2 regions of the Enterobacter sp. JBIWA008 genome follow, and region 2 is predicted to be linked to the other one. Evidence: riboswitches for the same ligand, from Rfam matches in the RefSeq annotation. Region 2 holds a riboswitch; the other holds the start of a gene.
What was found. A riboswitch is a leader RNA that binds a small molecule or an ion and turns the genes downstream of it on or off. The one in region 2 is predicted to bind thiamine pyrophosphate.

Region 1: it holds a riboswitch for thiamine pyrophosphate, as region 2 does, so the genes downstream of both, thiM (hydroxyethylthiazole kinase) here and thiC (phosphomethylpyrimidine synthase ThiC) in region 2, are expected to answer to the same signal.

What each region holds. Positions count from the first base shown of each region.
Region 1 covers NZ_CP074149.1:3,182,398-3,189,879, reverse strand. Annotated here, with positions in the region: gene KGP24_RS15335 (aspartate aminotransferase family protein) at 1-842, opposite strand, end outside; gene KGP24_RS15330 (diaminobutyrate--2-oxoglutarate transaminase) at 861-2,237, opposite strand; gene KGP24_RS15325 (hypothetical protein) at 2,550-2,984, opposite strand; gene KGP24_RS15320 (YadA C-terminal domain-containing protein) at 3,195-4,070, opposite strand; TPP riboswitch at 4,704-4,800, shown strand; gene thiM (hydroxyethylthiazole kinase) at 4,836-5,606, shown strand; gene thiD (bifunctional hydroxymethylpyrimidine kinase/phosphomethylpyrimidine kinase) at 5,603-6,403, shown strand; gene KGP24_RS15305 (GntR family transcriptional regulator) at 6,446-7,192, shown strand; gene KGP24_RS15300 (PfkB family carbohydrate kinase) at 7,166-7,482, opposite strand, start outside.
Region 2 covers NZ_CP074149.1:275,799-283,280, reverse strand. Annotated here, with positions in the region: gene nfi (deoxyribonuclease V) at 42-713, opposite strand; gene hemE (uroporphyrinogen decarboxylase) at 723-1,787, opposite strand; gene nudC (NAD(+) diphosphatase) at 1,826-2,599, opposite strand; gene rsd (sigma D regulator) at 2,694-3,191, shown strand; TPP riboswitch at 3,246-3,357, shown strand; gene thiC (phosphomethylpyrimidine synthase ThiC) at 3,436-5,331, shown strand; gene thiE (thiamine phosphate synthase) at 5,331-5,966, shown strand; gene KGP24_RS01330 (HesA/MoeB/ThiF family protein) at 5,959-6,714, shown strand; gene thiS (sulfur carrier protein ThiS) at 6,698-6,898, shown strand; gene thiG (thiazole synthase) at 6,900-7,482, shown strand, end outside.

The sequences.
Region 1 (7,482 bases), 1.9 Mb from region 2:
GCGCCGCCCCAGGCCGCATCAACGTGTACCCAGATGTTCTGCTTCGCGGCCAGCTCTGCAATCGCACGCAGCGGGTCGATAGCACCGGCATCGGTGGTACCTGCCGTCGCGACGATCGCCAGAATCTGCTCACCGTTTGCATTGCACTGCTCAATTTTCGCCGCCAGATCGGTCAGATCCATACGGGAGAATTCGTCCGTTTTCACCTGCACCACGGACTGGTAGCCCAGACCCATCAGCGCCATGTTTTTCTGCACGGAGAAGTGCGCGTTTTCGGAGCACAGCACGCGGATCTTACGCAGATCGCCCACCAGGCCGTCCTGCTGAACGGAGTGGCCCTGACGCGCGAAGAACGCATCGCGAGCCAGCATCAGGCCCATCAGGTTGCTCTGGGTGCCACCGCTGGTGAAGACACCGGCGTCGCCGGCCTGATAACCCACGCGGGTACGCAGCCACTCGATCAGTTTGATCTCGATAATGGTTGCGGACGGGCTTTGATCCCAGGAGTCCATACTCTGGTTAGTGGCGTTGATCAGCACTTCCGCCGCCTGGCTTACCACCAGGCTTGGGCAGTGAAGGTGCGCCACACACTGCGGATGATGAACGGACAAGCTGTCTTTCAGGAAGAACTCCACGGCGCGTTCAATCGCCGCTTCGTTGCCCAGCCCTTTCGGATTGAAATCCAGCTTAATACGGTCGCGCAGCTCTGCGACCGTTTTGCCCTGGTACATCTCAGGCTGTTTCAGCCACTGCATCACAGCCTGAGAGCTTTGTTCGATCGCCTGCTGGTAAGCTTCAATGCTCTGCGCAGAGGAGAACAAAATTGGGTTTGAATCAGACATCGTAATCAATAACTCCGGTTACGCCGGGCGAACGCCCGCAGCAAGCAGTGCCTGCTCAAATTTATCCAGGAAGATTTTCAGCTCTTCGTCGCTGATCAGCAGAGACGGCAGCAGACGCAGAACGATACCGTTACGGCCACCGCGCTCCAGAATCAGACCGGCTTCGAAGCACTTCTTCTGAATCAGTGCAGACAGCTCGCCGTCGCCCGGGAAGCAGCCCATGTGGTCAGCGGCTTCGTGTGGCTTAACGATCTCAATACCGATCATCATGCCCAGACCGCGCACGTGGCCGATGACCGGATAGCGTTTCGCCATCTCTTTCAGCTGGCCTTTCAGCCATTCGCCTTGTGCCGCCACTTTGCCTGCGATGTTCTGGTCTTTCAGGATTTTCAGCGTCGTCAGACCGGTTGCCATCGCTAGCTGGTTGCCGCGGAAGGTACCGGTGTGGTGACCTGGCGCCCATGCATCGAACTGCTTTTTGATACCGAGCACGGCCAGCGGCAGACCGCCACCCACTGCTTTAGACATCACGATGATGTCTGGCTCAATGCCAGCGTGTTCGAAGGCGAAGAATTTACCGGTACGGGCAAAGCCAGCCTGAACTTCGTCGAGGATCAGCAGAATGCCGTGTTCCTGAGTCACTTTACGGATGCGCTGCAGCCACTCAGCCGGAGCCGGGTTCACGCCGCCTTCGCCCTGAACGGCTTCCAGAATCACCGCAGCAGGTTTACGCACGCCGCTTTCAACGTCGTTAATCAGGTTATCGAAGTAGTAAGTCAGCGCTTTCACGCCCGCTTCACCACCGATACCCAGCGGGCAACGGTACTCGTGCGGGTAAGGCATGAACTGTACTTCTGGCATCATACCGTCAACCGCTTCTTTCGGAGACAGGTTGCCGGTCACGGACAGTGCGCCGTGGGTCATACCGTGGTAACCACCAGAGAAGCTGATGATACCGCTACGGCCGGTCACTTTTTTCGCCAGCTTCAGCGCCGCTTCAACGGCGTCAGCACCGGATGGACCGGTGAACTGCAGGCAGTACTCTTTGCCCTGACCAGGCAGCAGAGAGAGCAGGTATTCGGAAAACGCGTCTTTCAGAGGCGTAGTCAGATCCAGAGTGTGTAACGGCAAGCCGCTGGTAATGACATTTTGGATGCTTTTCAGCACATCAGGATGGTTATGGCCAAGCGCAAGGGTTCCTGCGCCTGCTAAACAGTCAAGGTATTCTTTATTATCTGCATCGGTGATCCACACGCCTTCTGCTTTAGCGATGGCTAAAGGCAGTTTGCGCGGATAACTCCTGACGTTAGATTCAAACTCGGCCTGACGGGCCAGATAGGTTTCGTTGCTTTTGTGGGCATCTACGGTGTCAATACGGACTTTATCCGTCATCATATCACTCCTACAACCGCCGCTTCGTTATGAGCCACGATTGAATAAAAAGTTAAAAAACAGATGGGGCCTGAAAAAAACGCCGCCAATATAGAGCCTTTTGCCACGGGGCTCAATGGTTAATTTGTTTACTGTTTTGTGACATGGCGCTCAGGGGAGAAGATATCCCCTTTTTTAGGAAGAAAATTGCACTTTATGGTAAAGAAAAACAGCCTGTTACGTGTGTTCTACCCTGACTGTAAATTCATAAAAAAGAGTGTGACAAATCGTGCCATTCGCTGACCGAAAAGGAGGCAGACTGCCTCCTTGTTATCTTTATTTCTGCGACACCTGCAAAATGCCGTGGTTACGTCCTGCCGTCTTATTCCAGGACGCCGTGGTAATGCCGTTCTCATCAAGGCTTAGCGATATAACAAAACCATTACCGTGAATTTCATAGAAATGAGCATTCAGACGTTTCACGGTGGCCTTTTTACCGTTAATGGTGGCGTTAAAAAAGCCGTTTGAAATCGTGGCGTTAACCGCATCCGATGTGAAAGTGGCTTCACGCAAAGGGTCGTGGACCTTAGCTGGTGCGTGCTGCGCCGCATTTTGGGCTTTTGTTTTGTGGATATCACAAGAGCCGTCATTCGCGTTCATCTCAGTACATCCTGAACGTTCTAATTGAGCACGATAGTGCGCATTAATGGCATGAGCCGGTGTTGTCGCTACCGTCAACATCAGTGCAATCAATATTAATTGAGTTTTCATAGCTAAATTTTTCTCCACCTTATAAAACGCACAGATAATAGGAGACGTACATCATGCCGACCCAAATGCCGACACCAATGAGCATCAGATGCAGGGTCGCTGAAAGAATGATATATCTGAGCATGTTTTTTCTGTCATCGCGATTCTTGCCAGAGGCAAGCGGGTTATTAACTTAATGGCGTCAGTTAATAATGCTTCAGTTGTATTTAGTTAAAAGCCCATTCCGACGCCAACTGATGCTCCCATATTATTGGCGGTATCATCAGAGAAGCTCACTTTCGCGATGACATGTGAACTAAAGTTAACGGATGCCCCGACGGCAATGGCGCTTTCACTATTGTATGTAGCTCCGCCAGCAGAAAACATAACATGCTGATTCGTTTGTACTTGCGGTAAACCTGCCATCGCCATGGCTCCTGAAATACCCGCATTGGCTTGCTTCTTATTATTATCCACTTCATCGTGCAGTGATTTAAATTGCTGGTTGGTATTATTATTCATTGCCTGTAACGTCTGTTTCGTTGCCAGCAGATCCTGAGCGGTGGCGGTAACCGCCTGGGTATTATCAGCCACTTTAGTTTGTGTTGCTGCGTCTACCTGCATGCGCGTCACGGTGGTCGTCACGCCATCTTTGCCATCTACGCCGTTAGTGGGTTTAGGGGCATTTTCCAGGCTATTAAGACGGTTATCTTGCACTTTATTAACGTTCTCCATATTGCTAATTTCTGTGCCGTTCGTCGTGACACCCTGTAAAGCAGCATCGCTTTTTTGATTGGCGGTATCTGCAAGCGCACCAGCAAGTAAGGCTTTTTGGTTAGCCTCATTTGTGGCTTTCTCAATAACCAAAACACCTAATTTAGTGGATTGAAGGTCACTATCCACCTGCGTTAAGCGATTTTCAGTTGAGAGATCGCGAGCAATACTATCATCCTTGTTTTGCGTAATTTGGTCTTGATGGTCATTCACAATATTTGTGATTGATGCGTCATCCCAAACGGCAGCAGCAGCGTCAGTAATATTCATGGCGCTACCTGCTACCACCCCCAATACAAAAACAGAAACAACAGATTTATTTAAAACTTTCATTCGAAGGACTCACATCATTAACGTTTTGAAAAACAAATTTAAGCAGAACAGTTTTTGCCATAGTGAGCATGTGGTTATCTGTATTTCCGTATGTCAATACAGGATATTTATTGCCCGGAGCTTTTTTAATTGCGTGAATAAACTATCAATTAAACTCAAATTAATGATTTTGATCTAAATCATAAATGATATGAATAAATGAAAGGTCAGGATGCGGTATCGAGGAGATTTATTTAATGTATACATTAACTTATGGATTGTTCGATAAATCAATGTGAGCGTTAAGCTATTGATGAAAGTACAAATGTTTAATAGAGTTAAATAAATTAATACCTTCTTATTCTTTCATGCGAAAGAAGTTTTCATATCTTATAAAAGCAGAAGAAGCACGTAATAAAGAACAAAAATAATAGACACAATAAAAGTGCGTAATAAAGTTTTTCAATAACGTATTAACAATTATCGAACCAGAATTAACTAAAGCGTAATAAATGTAGGTAAATGAAGGGAAAGAACGACTGGAGATTTCCGCTGTAACAAACGGGGTGATAAATCGAAACTCCTTGCGCCTGGCCTACGGCCGCGGTTACACTACCTAACGTTAATGAGTTTGATAACTCACTGTTTTAAAAGTATTTTGACTCGGGGTGCCCTTCTTTGTGAAGGCTGAGAAATACCCGTATTACCTGATCTGGATAATGCCAGCGTAGGGAAGTCAGATGCCTTCCCGGTCATCGCTTCTTCACGCAAGGCAGGAGCGAACCCATGCAGCCTGACCTGCTCGATTTACACGTTTTACACCACTTCCGAACCCGTTCTCCGCTTACGCATTGTATGACTAACGACGTCGTACAGACCTTTACTGCCAACGTTCTGCTGGCGCTTGGCGCCTCGCCGGCGATGGTGATTGAGGCGGAAGAGGCTGAACAGTTTGCCGGCATCGCCGATGCATTGCTGATCAACGTTGGTACGCTGACCTCACCGCGTGCCCAGGCGATGCGTCGGGCGATTGAGAGCGCGGTCGCTGCAGGCAAGCCCTGGACGCTGGACCCGGTTGCCGCGGGCGCCCTGACGTTCCGCACCCGCTTTTGCCATCAAATCCTGGCCCTGAAACCGGCCGCCATTCGCGGCAATGCCTCCGAAATTCTGGCTCTTGCCGGAATGAGCGCGGGCGGACGCGGCGTCGATACAACCGACACCGCAGCCAGCGCGGTGCCCGCCGCACAGGCGCTGGCTCGCCAGACCAATGCCGTTGTGGTAGTCACCGGTGAGGTGGATTACATCACTGATGGGCAACGCACCCGCACGGTAACGGGCGGCGATCCGCTGATGACGCGCGTGGTGGGAACCGGGTGCGCACTCTCTGCCGTTGTGGCGGCGAGTTGCTCACTGCCGGGCGACAGGCTGGATAACGTCTCCGCCGCGTGCGGATTTATGAAGCGAGCCGGAACGACAGCCATTGCGCATTCTCGTGGCCCAGGCAGTTTTGCCAGCGCGTTCCTGGATGCGCTCTACACGCTGGAGGAACTGGCATGAAACGGATTAACGCCCTGACCATAGCCGGCACCGATCCCAGCGGCGGCGCGGGTATCCAGGCTGACCTGAAAACCTTCTCCGCCCTTGGCGCATACGGCTGTTCCGTCATTACCGCGCTGGTGGCGCAAAACACGCGCGGCGTGCAGTCGGTTTACCGTATCGAGCCGGATTTTGTTGCCGCGCAGCTGGATTCAGTGTTCAGCGACGTGCGCATCGATACCACCAAGATCGGCATGTTGGCCGAGACCGACATTGTGGAAGCGGTGGCCGAGCGGCTTAAACGCTATCAGGTGCGAAACGTGGTGCTGGATACCGTCATGCTGGCAAAAAGCGGTGACCCGCTGCTCTCCGCCTCTGCCGTCGAGACGCTGCGCAAAAAGCTGCTGCCGCAGGTGGCGCTTATCACGCCCAATCTGCCGGAAGCCGCCGCGCTGTTGGGCGCATCGCATGCGCAAACGGAACGCGAGATGAAAGAGCAGGGGAACGCGCTGCTGTCGATGGGCTGCGGGGCGGTGCTGATGAAGGGCGGCCATCTGGATGACGCTGAAAGCCCGGACTGGCTCTTTACCCGCGACGGCGAAGTGCGTTTTACCGCTCCGCGCGTGCAGACCAAAAACACCCACGGCACGGGCTGTACGCTTTCGGCCGCGCTGGCGGCGCTGCGCCCGCGGCATGAAAGCTGGGCCGATACGGTGCGCGAAGCGAAAATCTGGCTCTCGGCGGCGCTGGCAAAAGCCGATACTCTGGAAGTCGGTCACGGTATTGGGCCGGTACACCATTTTCATGCATGGTGGTAAGCCGTATACTGGCAGGATACATCACGCCTGAGAAAAACAGAGATGGAACAAGCGCATACCCGGTTAATCGCTCAACTGAATGAACGGATCGCCGCGCCCGACAACACGCCGCTGTACCTGAAGTTTGCCGAAACGGTAAAAAATGCGGTGCGAAGCGGCATGCTGGAGCACGGGAACATTTTGCCCGGCGAGCGCGATCTGAGCCAGTTAACCGGGGTGTCGCGCATCACCGTGCGAAAAGCGATGCAGGCGCTGGAGGAAGAGGGGGTGGTGACGCGTTCCCGTGGCTATGGCACGCAAATCAACAACATCTTTGAATATTCGCTAAAAGAGGCGCGCGGCTTTTCCCGGCAGGTGGTACTGCGCGGCCAAAAGCCTAATACGCTGTGGGTCAACAAGCGGGTGGTGAAATGCCCGGAAGAGGTCGCAAGCCACCTGTCGATCCCTCCGGACAGCGAAGTCTTTTTGCTCAAGCGCATTCGCTATGTGGATGAAGATGCGGTGTCGATTGAAGAGTCCTGGGTACCGGTTGGGCTCATTCCCGATCCGGATGCTATAGGGATTTCACTGTACGATTACTTCCGCAGTCAGAATATTTTCCCACAGCGTACCCGTTCACGGGTAAGCGCCCGCATGCCGGACAGCGAGTTTCAGGCGCACATTAAGATGGATGAAAAAATACCGGTGCTGGTGATCAAGCAGGTCGCGCTTGACCAACAGCACCGGCCGATTGAGTACAGCATCAGCTACTGTCGCAGCGATCTATACGTCTTTGTGTGCGAGGAATAATTCGTCGCGAGTCGGGGCGCAGTCCCCGCCGCGGTGGCTGACCACCCAGGACGCCACGGCATTCCCCAGCAGAACGGCGTCTGCCAGTGACCATCCCGTTGCCAGCCCGGCAAGCGTGCCGCCCGCGTGGCTGTCGCCAGCGCCTATGGTGTCCACAACCGTCGCCGGGAAAGCCGGAACAACGCCCGCGTCATCGCCGTTATACCACGCGGCGCCGTCTTTATCATGGCGCACAATCAGCGCGGCGCCGAAACGCCGCTGCCACTGAGCGCCCAGGGTTTCTACTTCAA
Region 2 (7,482 bases):
GATGATCTCTCGAATCGAAAATTAGGCGCAGTTTACCTGAATCATCGCTGAATTTCCTGCCAACGAACAAAAGCCGGACGCGAAGATGCCACGGCGTCTGCCCAACGCGTCGGTTCCGGCAAGCGGTAGCCCTTGATGCAGCGCTGTACCCACGCCAGGGCGCTGTCCATGCTCACCCGGTGCCCGGTGGCGATAAAGAGCGGGTTACAGCGCGCCTTGCTGCGCCAGACCCAGGCTAGCTGCTCACCTTTATGGATAAGCGGCGCCAGCGCACCCGGCTCGGCTGAAAGTGGTTCAAACGCGCCGCACAGGCGTTTCTTGGCGACGCCGATGGTCGGTACATCCGCCAGCAGCCCAAAATGGCTGGCAACACCTAAGCGGCGCGGGTGTGAGATACCGTGTCCATCGACAAACAGCAGGTCAGGTTTTTGCGAAAGCTCCTCCCACGCTGCCAGCAGCGCGGGATATTCGCGGAAGGAGAGAAAGCCCGGGATGTACGGCATGGTGGTCGCGATGCGCGCCACCTTGTATTCCACCAGCTCGAGCGAAGGGTACTTCAGCACCACCATAGCCGCTCGCGTCACTTCCCCACCCTGCTCGAACCCGACGTCCGCTCCGCCAATGTACTGCGGAGGATCCTTATCCAGACGATCCTCGCGGATCACTGAGGAAGCCAGTTCGATTTGCTGAGCGCGTAGCGACGCGAGATCCATAACCACTCCTTACTTGTGATACTGGGCAGATAGCCGGTGCACCGCCTCCACAAATACGCCTGCATGTTCTGGCGGCACATCCTGATGAATGCCGTGGCCGAGGTTAAAGATGTGGCCTTCACCCTGGCCGAAACCAGACAGTATAGTCGACACTTCTTCTTCAATGCGGGCAGGCTGAGCATAGAGCATGGACGGGTCCATATTGCCCTGCAGCGCCACTTTGTCGCCCACGCGACGGCGCGCATCGGCGATATCGGTGGTCCAGTCGAGACCCAGCGCATCGCATCCGGTGGCCGCCATCGCTTCCAGCCACTGACCACCACCCTTGGTGAATAGCGTCACCGGCACGCGGCGGCCTTCGTTTTCACGCAGCAGGCCATCGACGATTTTGTGCATGTAATAAAGCGAGAACTGCTGATAATCACGACCGGTCAGCACGCCGCCCCAGGTGTCGAAAATCATCACTGACTGCGCGCCCGCCTTAATCTGCGCGTTCAGGTAGAGCGTAACGCTCTTCGCGAGCTTGTCGAGAAGCGTATGCAGGGCCTGCGGCTCGGCGTACATCATCTTCTTAATCACGGTAAAGGCTTTACTGCTGCCGCCTTCCACCATGTAGGTTGCCAGCGTCCACGGGCTGCCGGAGAAACCAATCAGCGGTACTTCGCCTTTCAGCTCGCGGCGAATGGTGCGCACCGCGTTCATCACGTAGCCCAGCTCGCCTTCCGGATCGGGGATCGGCAGCTTATCCACGTCGGCTTTGCTTTTGATTGGGGAGGTGAAACGCGGGCCTTCACCGGTTTCGAAGTACAGGCCAAGGCCCATTGCATCCGGAATGGTCAGAATATCCGAGAAGAGGATCGCAGCATCCAGCGGGAAGCGGCGCAGCGGCTGGAGCGTCACTTCGCAGGCCAGCTCGGCGTTTTTGCACAGCGACATAAAATCGCCCGCCTGCGCGCGCGTGGCTTTGTACTCCGGGAGATAGCGTCCCGCCTGGCGCATCATCCACACCGGGGTGACATCAACGGGCTGGCGCAGCAGCGCACGCAGATAACGATCGTTCTTCAGTTCGGTCATTTTTGCAGTTCCTTAAGCGTCATGGCCTCAGTGTAACACTACTCATACTCGGCCCGACACATCGCCACGGTATCTTCTATCAGCCGGCGCGCCACGGTGCCCGGCGGAGGCAACAGCGGTAGATCGTCGTAGCGATACCAGTTCGCATCCAGCAGTTCTTTCTGGTCGATAACGATCTCACCGCTGTCGTATTCGGCCATAAAGGCCGTCATCAGCGACTGTGGGAACGGCCACGGCTGAGAGGTGACATAGCGCAGGTTCTTCACTTTTATCCCGCTCTCCTCCATCACCTCGCGAGCCACCGCCTGTTCCAGCGTTTCTCCCACCTCGACGAAGCCGGCCAGCACGGTGTGAACGCCGTTGCGATGACGGGTATGCTGCGCCAGCAAAATAGCATCATCCCGGCGGATAGCGACAATAATGCACGGCGCAATTTGCGGATAGTAGCGTTCGCGGCAGTGGCTGCAGAGCATCGCCCACTCGGTTTTGCTCGGACGCATGGTATGACCGCAGTAGCCGCAGTATTTATGCGAGCGGTAAAACTCCGCCAGCTGCACACCGCGCCCCGCCAGCTGGAACAGGCCCACGTCCAGATCCAACACCTGGCGAACGGATCCCAGATCCTGACGACGCGCTTGTTGGATCAACCACACCGGCTCACCCTGCCACTCGCCGATCTTTAGCGCAGGCTGACCCGCGAGATCGAACGTTTCCGCCGCACCGTAGGGCAGTTCTCCACCGGGCAACCATAATTTTTGTTCGTGGCTGACGATCCACCAACCCAGATCTGATTTTTCAATAATACGATCCATATCTATTGCACTACCTTCGCTTCACTGACATGTTGTTAGCATTGTGGTTACATTCTGGATAAGCAGATTCAATCCTACATTTGCGGAGTCGACCATGTTAAACCAGCTGCAAAGCCTGACTGAGCGCGTTAGAGGAAGTAACAAACTGGTGGATCGCTGGCTACATGTACGCAAGCATCTACTCGTGGCTTATTACAATCTGGTCGGTATTAAGCCTGGCAAAGAATCGTTTATGCGACTGAATGAAAAAGCGCTGGATGATTTTTGTCAGGGCCTGGTCGACTATCTGTCCGACGGCCATTTCAATATTTATGAACGCATTATCCGCGAAATGGAAGGGACAACACCCTATTTAGCGGCCAGCAAGCTCTATCCGCTGCTGGAAGCCAACACCCAGCAGATCATGGATTACTATGATTCCGCGCTTGAGAACGCCATCGATCACGATAACTATCTCGAGTTCCAGCGGGCGCTTTCCGATCTCGGTGAAGCGCTGGAAGAGCGATTTACGCTGGAAGATAAGCTGATCGCCCTCGTTCTGGACAATGATTTGAACATCAGTAACGAAGAGAACGTCGCGCGCCCTGCTTGAGTTCTTTATCGTTAACGAGTAATTTACAACCATTCGCCCCTCTCACGAGGGGGATTTTTCTTGTCGGAGTGCCCAGCGCCTGAAAGCGCGGGCTGAGACCGTTAATTCGGGATCCGCGGAACCTGATCAGGCTAATACCTGCGAAGGGAACAAGAGTCACACTGCTGTTGTATCGCCCCTGGGCGATCCTCTCTTGCTTCATCCGTCGTCTGACAAGCCATGTCCTTCACTTTTGGAATGAGCTATGTCTACTGCAAAACTGACCCGCCGCGAACAGCGCGCACAGGCCCAACACTTCATCGACACTCTGGAAGGCAGCGCTTTCCCGAACTCGAAACGCATCTACATTTCCGGCTCGCAGTCCGATATCCGCGTCCCAATGCGCGAAATTCAGCTCAGCCCGACGCTTATCGGCGGCAGCAAAGATAACCCGCAGTATGAAGACAACGAAGCCGTGCCGGTATATGACACCTCCGGCCCGTACGGCGATCCTGCTGTTGCCATCAACGTCCAGCAGGGTCTGGCTAAGCTGCGCCAGCCGTGGATTAATGCGCGCAACGACTGCGAAGAACTGAGCGTGCGCAGCTCTGCGTACACCAAAGAGCGCCTGGCCGACGACGGTCTGGACGAGCTGCGCTTTACCGGCTTGCTGACGCCAAAACGCGCTAAAGCGGGCAAATGCGTGACCCAGCTGCACTACGCGCGCCAGGGCATCGTCACGCCGGAGATGGAGTTCATCGCCATCCGCGAAAACATGGGTCGCGAGCGCATCCGTAGCGAAGTGCTGCGCTACCAGCATCCGGGTGAAGGCTTTGGCGCTCGCCTGCCGGAGAACATCACGCCGGAGTTTGTGCGTGACGAAGTGGCCGCCGGGCGCGCAATTATCCCCGCCAACATCAACCACCCGGAATCTGAGCCGATGATTATCGGCCGCAACTTCCTGGTGAAGGTCAACGCGAACATTGGTAACTCTGCCGTCACCTCCTCCATCGAAGAAGAGGTGGAAAAGCTGGTCTGGTCCACGCGCTGGGGCGCGGACACGGTAATGGATCTCTCCACCGGCCGTTATATCCATGAAACCCGCGAATGGATCCTGCGTAACAGCCCGGTACCGATTGGCACCGTCCCGATTTATCAGGCGCTGGAGAAGGTCAACGGCATTGCCGAAGACCTCACCTGGGAAACATTCCGCGACACGCTGCTGGAGCAGGCTGAGCAGGGCGTGGACTACTTCACTATTCACGCGGGCGTGCTGCTGCGCTACGTGCCGATGACGGCGAAGCGTCTGACCGGCATCGTCTCGCGCGGCGGTTCCATTATGGCGAAGTGGTGCCTGTCCCATCATCAGGAAAACTTCCTCTACGAACACTTTCGCGAGATCTGCGAAATCTGCGCCGCCTATGACGTATCCCTGTCACTGGGTGACGGTCTGCGCCCGGGCTCCATCCGCGACGCCAACGACGAAGCGCAGTTTGCCGAGCTGCACACGCTGGGCGAACTGACCAAAATCGCCTGGGAGTATGACGTGCAGGTGATGATTGAAGGCCCGGGACACGTGCCGATGCAAATGATCCGCCGCAACATGACCGAAGAGCTGGAGCACTGCCACGAAGCGCCGTTCTATACCCTGGGTCCGTTGACCACGGATATTGCTCCGGGCTATGACCACTTCACCTCCGGGATTGGTGCGGCGATGATTGGCTGGTTCGGCTGCGCCATGCTCTGCTACGTGACGCCGAAAGAGCATCTCGGCCTGCCAAACAAAGAGGACGTGAAGCAGGGGCTGATCACCTACAAAATTGCCGCTCATGCGGCGGATCTGGCCAAAGGCCACCCGGGGGCGCAAATCCGCGATAACGCCATGTCGAAGGCGCGCTTCGAATTCCGCTGGGAAGACCAATTCAACCTGGCGCTGGACCCGTTCACCGCCCGCGCTTATCACGATGAGACCCTGCCGCAGGAATCAGGCAAAGTCGCACACTTCTGCTCAATGTGCGGGCCAAAATTCTGCTCGATGAAAATCAGCCAGGAGGTGCGCGACTACGCCGCCGCGCAAACCATTGAAGTGGGTATGGCTGACATGTCTGAAACCTTCCGCGCCAAAGGCGGCGAAATCTATCTCAAAAAAGAGGAGGCGTAATGTACCAGCCCGATTTCCCGCCCGTCCCCTACCGTTTAGGACTCTATCCGGTGGTGGACAGCGTAGCGTGGATAGAGCGCCTGCTGGAGACAGGCGTTCGCACCCTCCAGCTGCGCATCAAGAATAAACCCGATGACGAGGTGGAAGCCGATGTGGTTGCCGCAATCGAGCTTGGGCGTCGGTATAACGCCCGCCTGTTTATCAACGACTACTGGCGGCTGGCCGTTAAGCACCGGGCATATGGCGTGCATCTGGGTCAGGAGGACCTGGAAACAACGGACCTGAGCGCAATCCGCGAAGCCGGGTTGCGTCTGGGCGTGTCAACGCACGATGATATGGAGATCGACGTGGCCCTCGCGGCCCGTCCCTCTTACATCGCGCTGGGTCACGTCTTCCCGACGCAAACTAAGCAGATGCCCTCCGCACCGCAGGGACTGACGCAGCTGGCGAGTCACGTTAAACGCCTTGCCGATTACCCCACCGTCGCCATCGGCGGAATCAGCCTTGAACGTGCCCCGGCGGTGCTTGAGACCGGCGTCGGCAGCATCGCCGTCGTCAGCGCCATCACCCAGGCCGCAGACTGGCAGGCCGCAACCGCACAGCTGTTACAGCTGGCAGGAGCAGGCGATGAATGATCGTGATTTTATGCGCTACAGCCGTCAGATCCTGCTGGAAGATATCGCCATCGACGGGCAGCAAAAACTGCTCACCAGCCGGGTGCTGATTGTTGGCCTGGGGGGATTAGGCGCACCCGCCGCGCTCTATCTGGCAGGGGCGGGTATCGGTACGCTGGTCCTGGCCGACGACGATGAGGTCCACCTCAGCAACCTGCAGCGGCAAATCCTCTTTACCACCAAGGATATCAACCAGCCGAAAGCGCAAATCACCCGGCAGCGCCTGAACCAGCTCAACCCGGATATCGAGCTGATTGCCTTACAGGAGCGGCTTAGCGGTGAAAGCCTGCGCTGCGAAGTCGCCCTTGCCGACGTAGTGCTGGACTGCACGGACAACATGGCGACGCGCCAGGCGATTAACGCCGCCTGCGTGGCAAATAATACGCCGCTCATTACCGCCAGCGCGGTGGGGTTCGGCGGGCAAATGATGGTCCTGACCCCGCCGTGGTCGCAGGGCTGCTATCGCTGCCTGTGGCCGGACAATGCCGAGCCGACACGCAACTGCCGTACGGCGGGCATTCTTGGTCCGGTGGTCGGGGTGATGGGCACCATGCAGGCGCTGGAAGCCATCAAGCTGCTCAGCGGCATGGACACAGAACGCAATACGCTGCGTCTGTTTGATGCCCGCTCCAGCGGCTGGCGCCAGCTGGCGTTACGCCGCGCCAGCGGCTGCCCGGTATGTGGAGGCCGCGATGCGCATTCTGTTTAACGATGAGCCTATGAGCTGCGACGACGGGCTTACCGTTGCCGTACTGCTCGATAAATTACGTCAGCTCAAGCCGGGAACGGCGCTGGCGCTCAATCAACAGATCCTGCCGCGCGAGCAGTGGGAACATCAGCAGGTCAATGACGGCGACCAGATCCTGCTGTTTCAGGTTATCGCAGGGGGCTGAGATGTTACGTATTGCCGATAAGGTTTTTGATTCGCATCTGTTTACCGGAACCGGAAAATTCGCCTCACCGCAGCTGATGGTGGATGCCATTCGCGCAAGCGGCAGCCAGCTGGTGACGCTGGCGCTCAAGCGCGTGGATCTGCGCCATCACAGCGATGCGATCCTGGCCCCGCTGCTGGCGGCAGGCGTGACGCTGCTGCCCAATACCTCTGGCGCGAAAACGGCAGAAGAGGCGGTATTTGCCGCCCAGCTGGCACGCGAAGCGCTGGGCACGAGCTGGCTGAAACTGGAAATCCACCCGGACGCGCGCTGGCTGCTGCCCGACCCCATCGAAACGCTGAAAGCAGCTGAAAAGCTGGTGCAGCAAGGGTTTACCGTCCTGCCTTACTGCGGCGCCGACCCTGTTCTGTGCAAACGGCTGGAAGAGGTCGGCTGCGCCGCCGTCATGCCGCTGGGTGCCCCCATTGGCTCCAACCAGGGGCTGGAAACCCGCGCGATGCTGGAAATCATTATTGAGCAGGCTACCGTGCCGGTGGTGGTTGATGCAGGCATTGGCGTGCCCAGCCATGCCGCGCAAGCGCTGG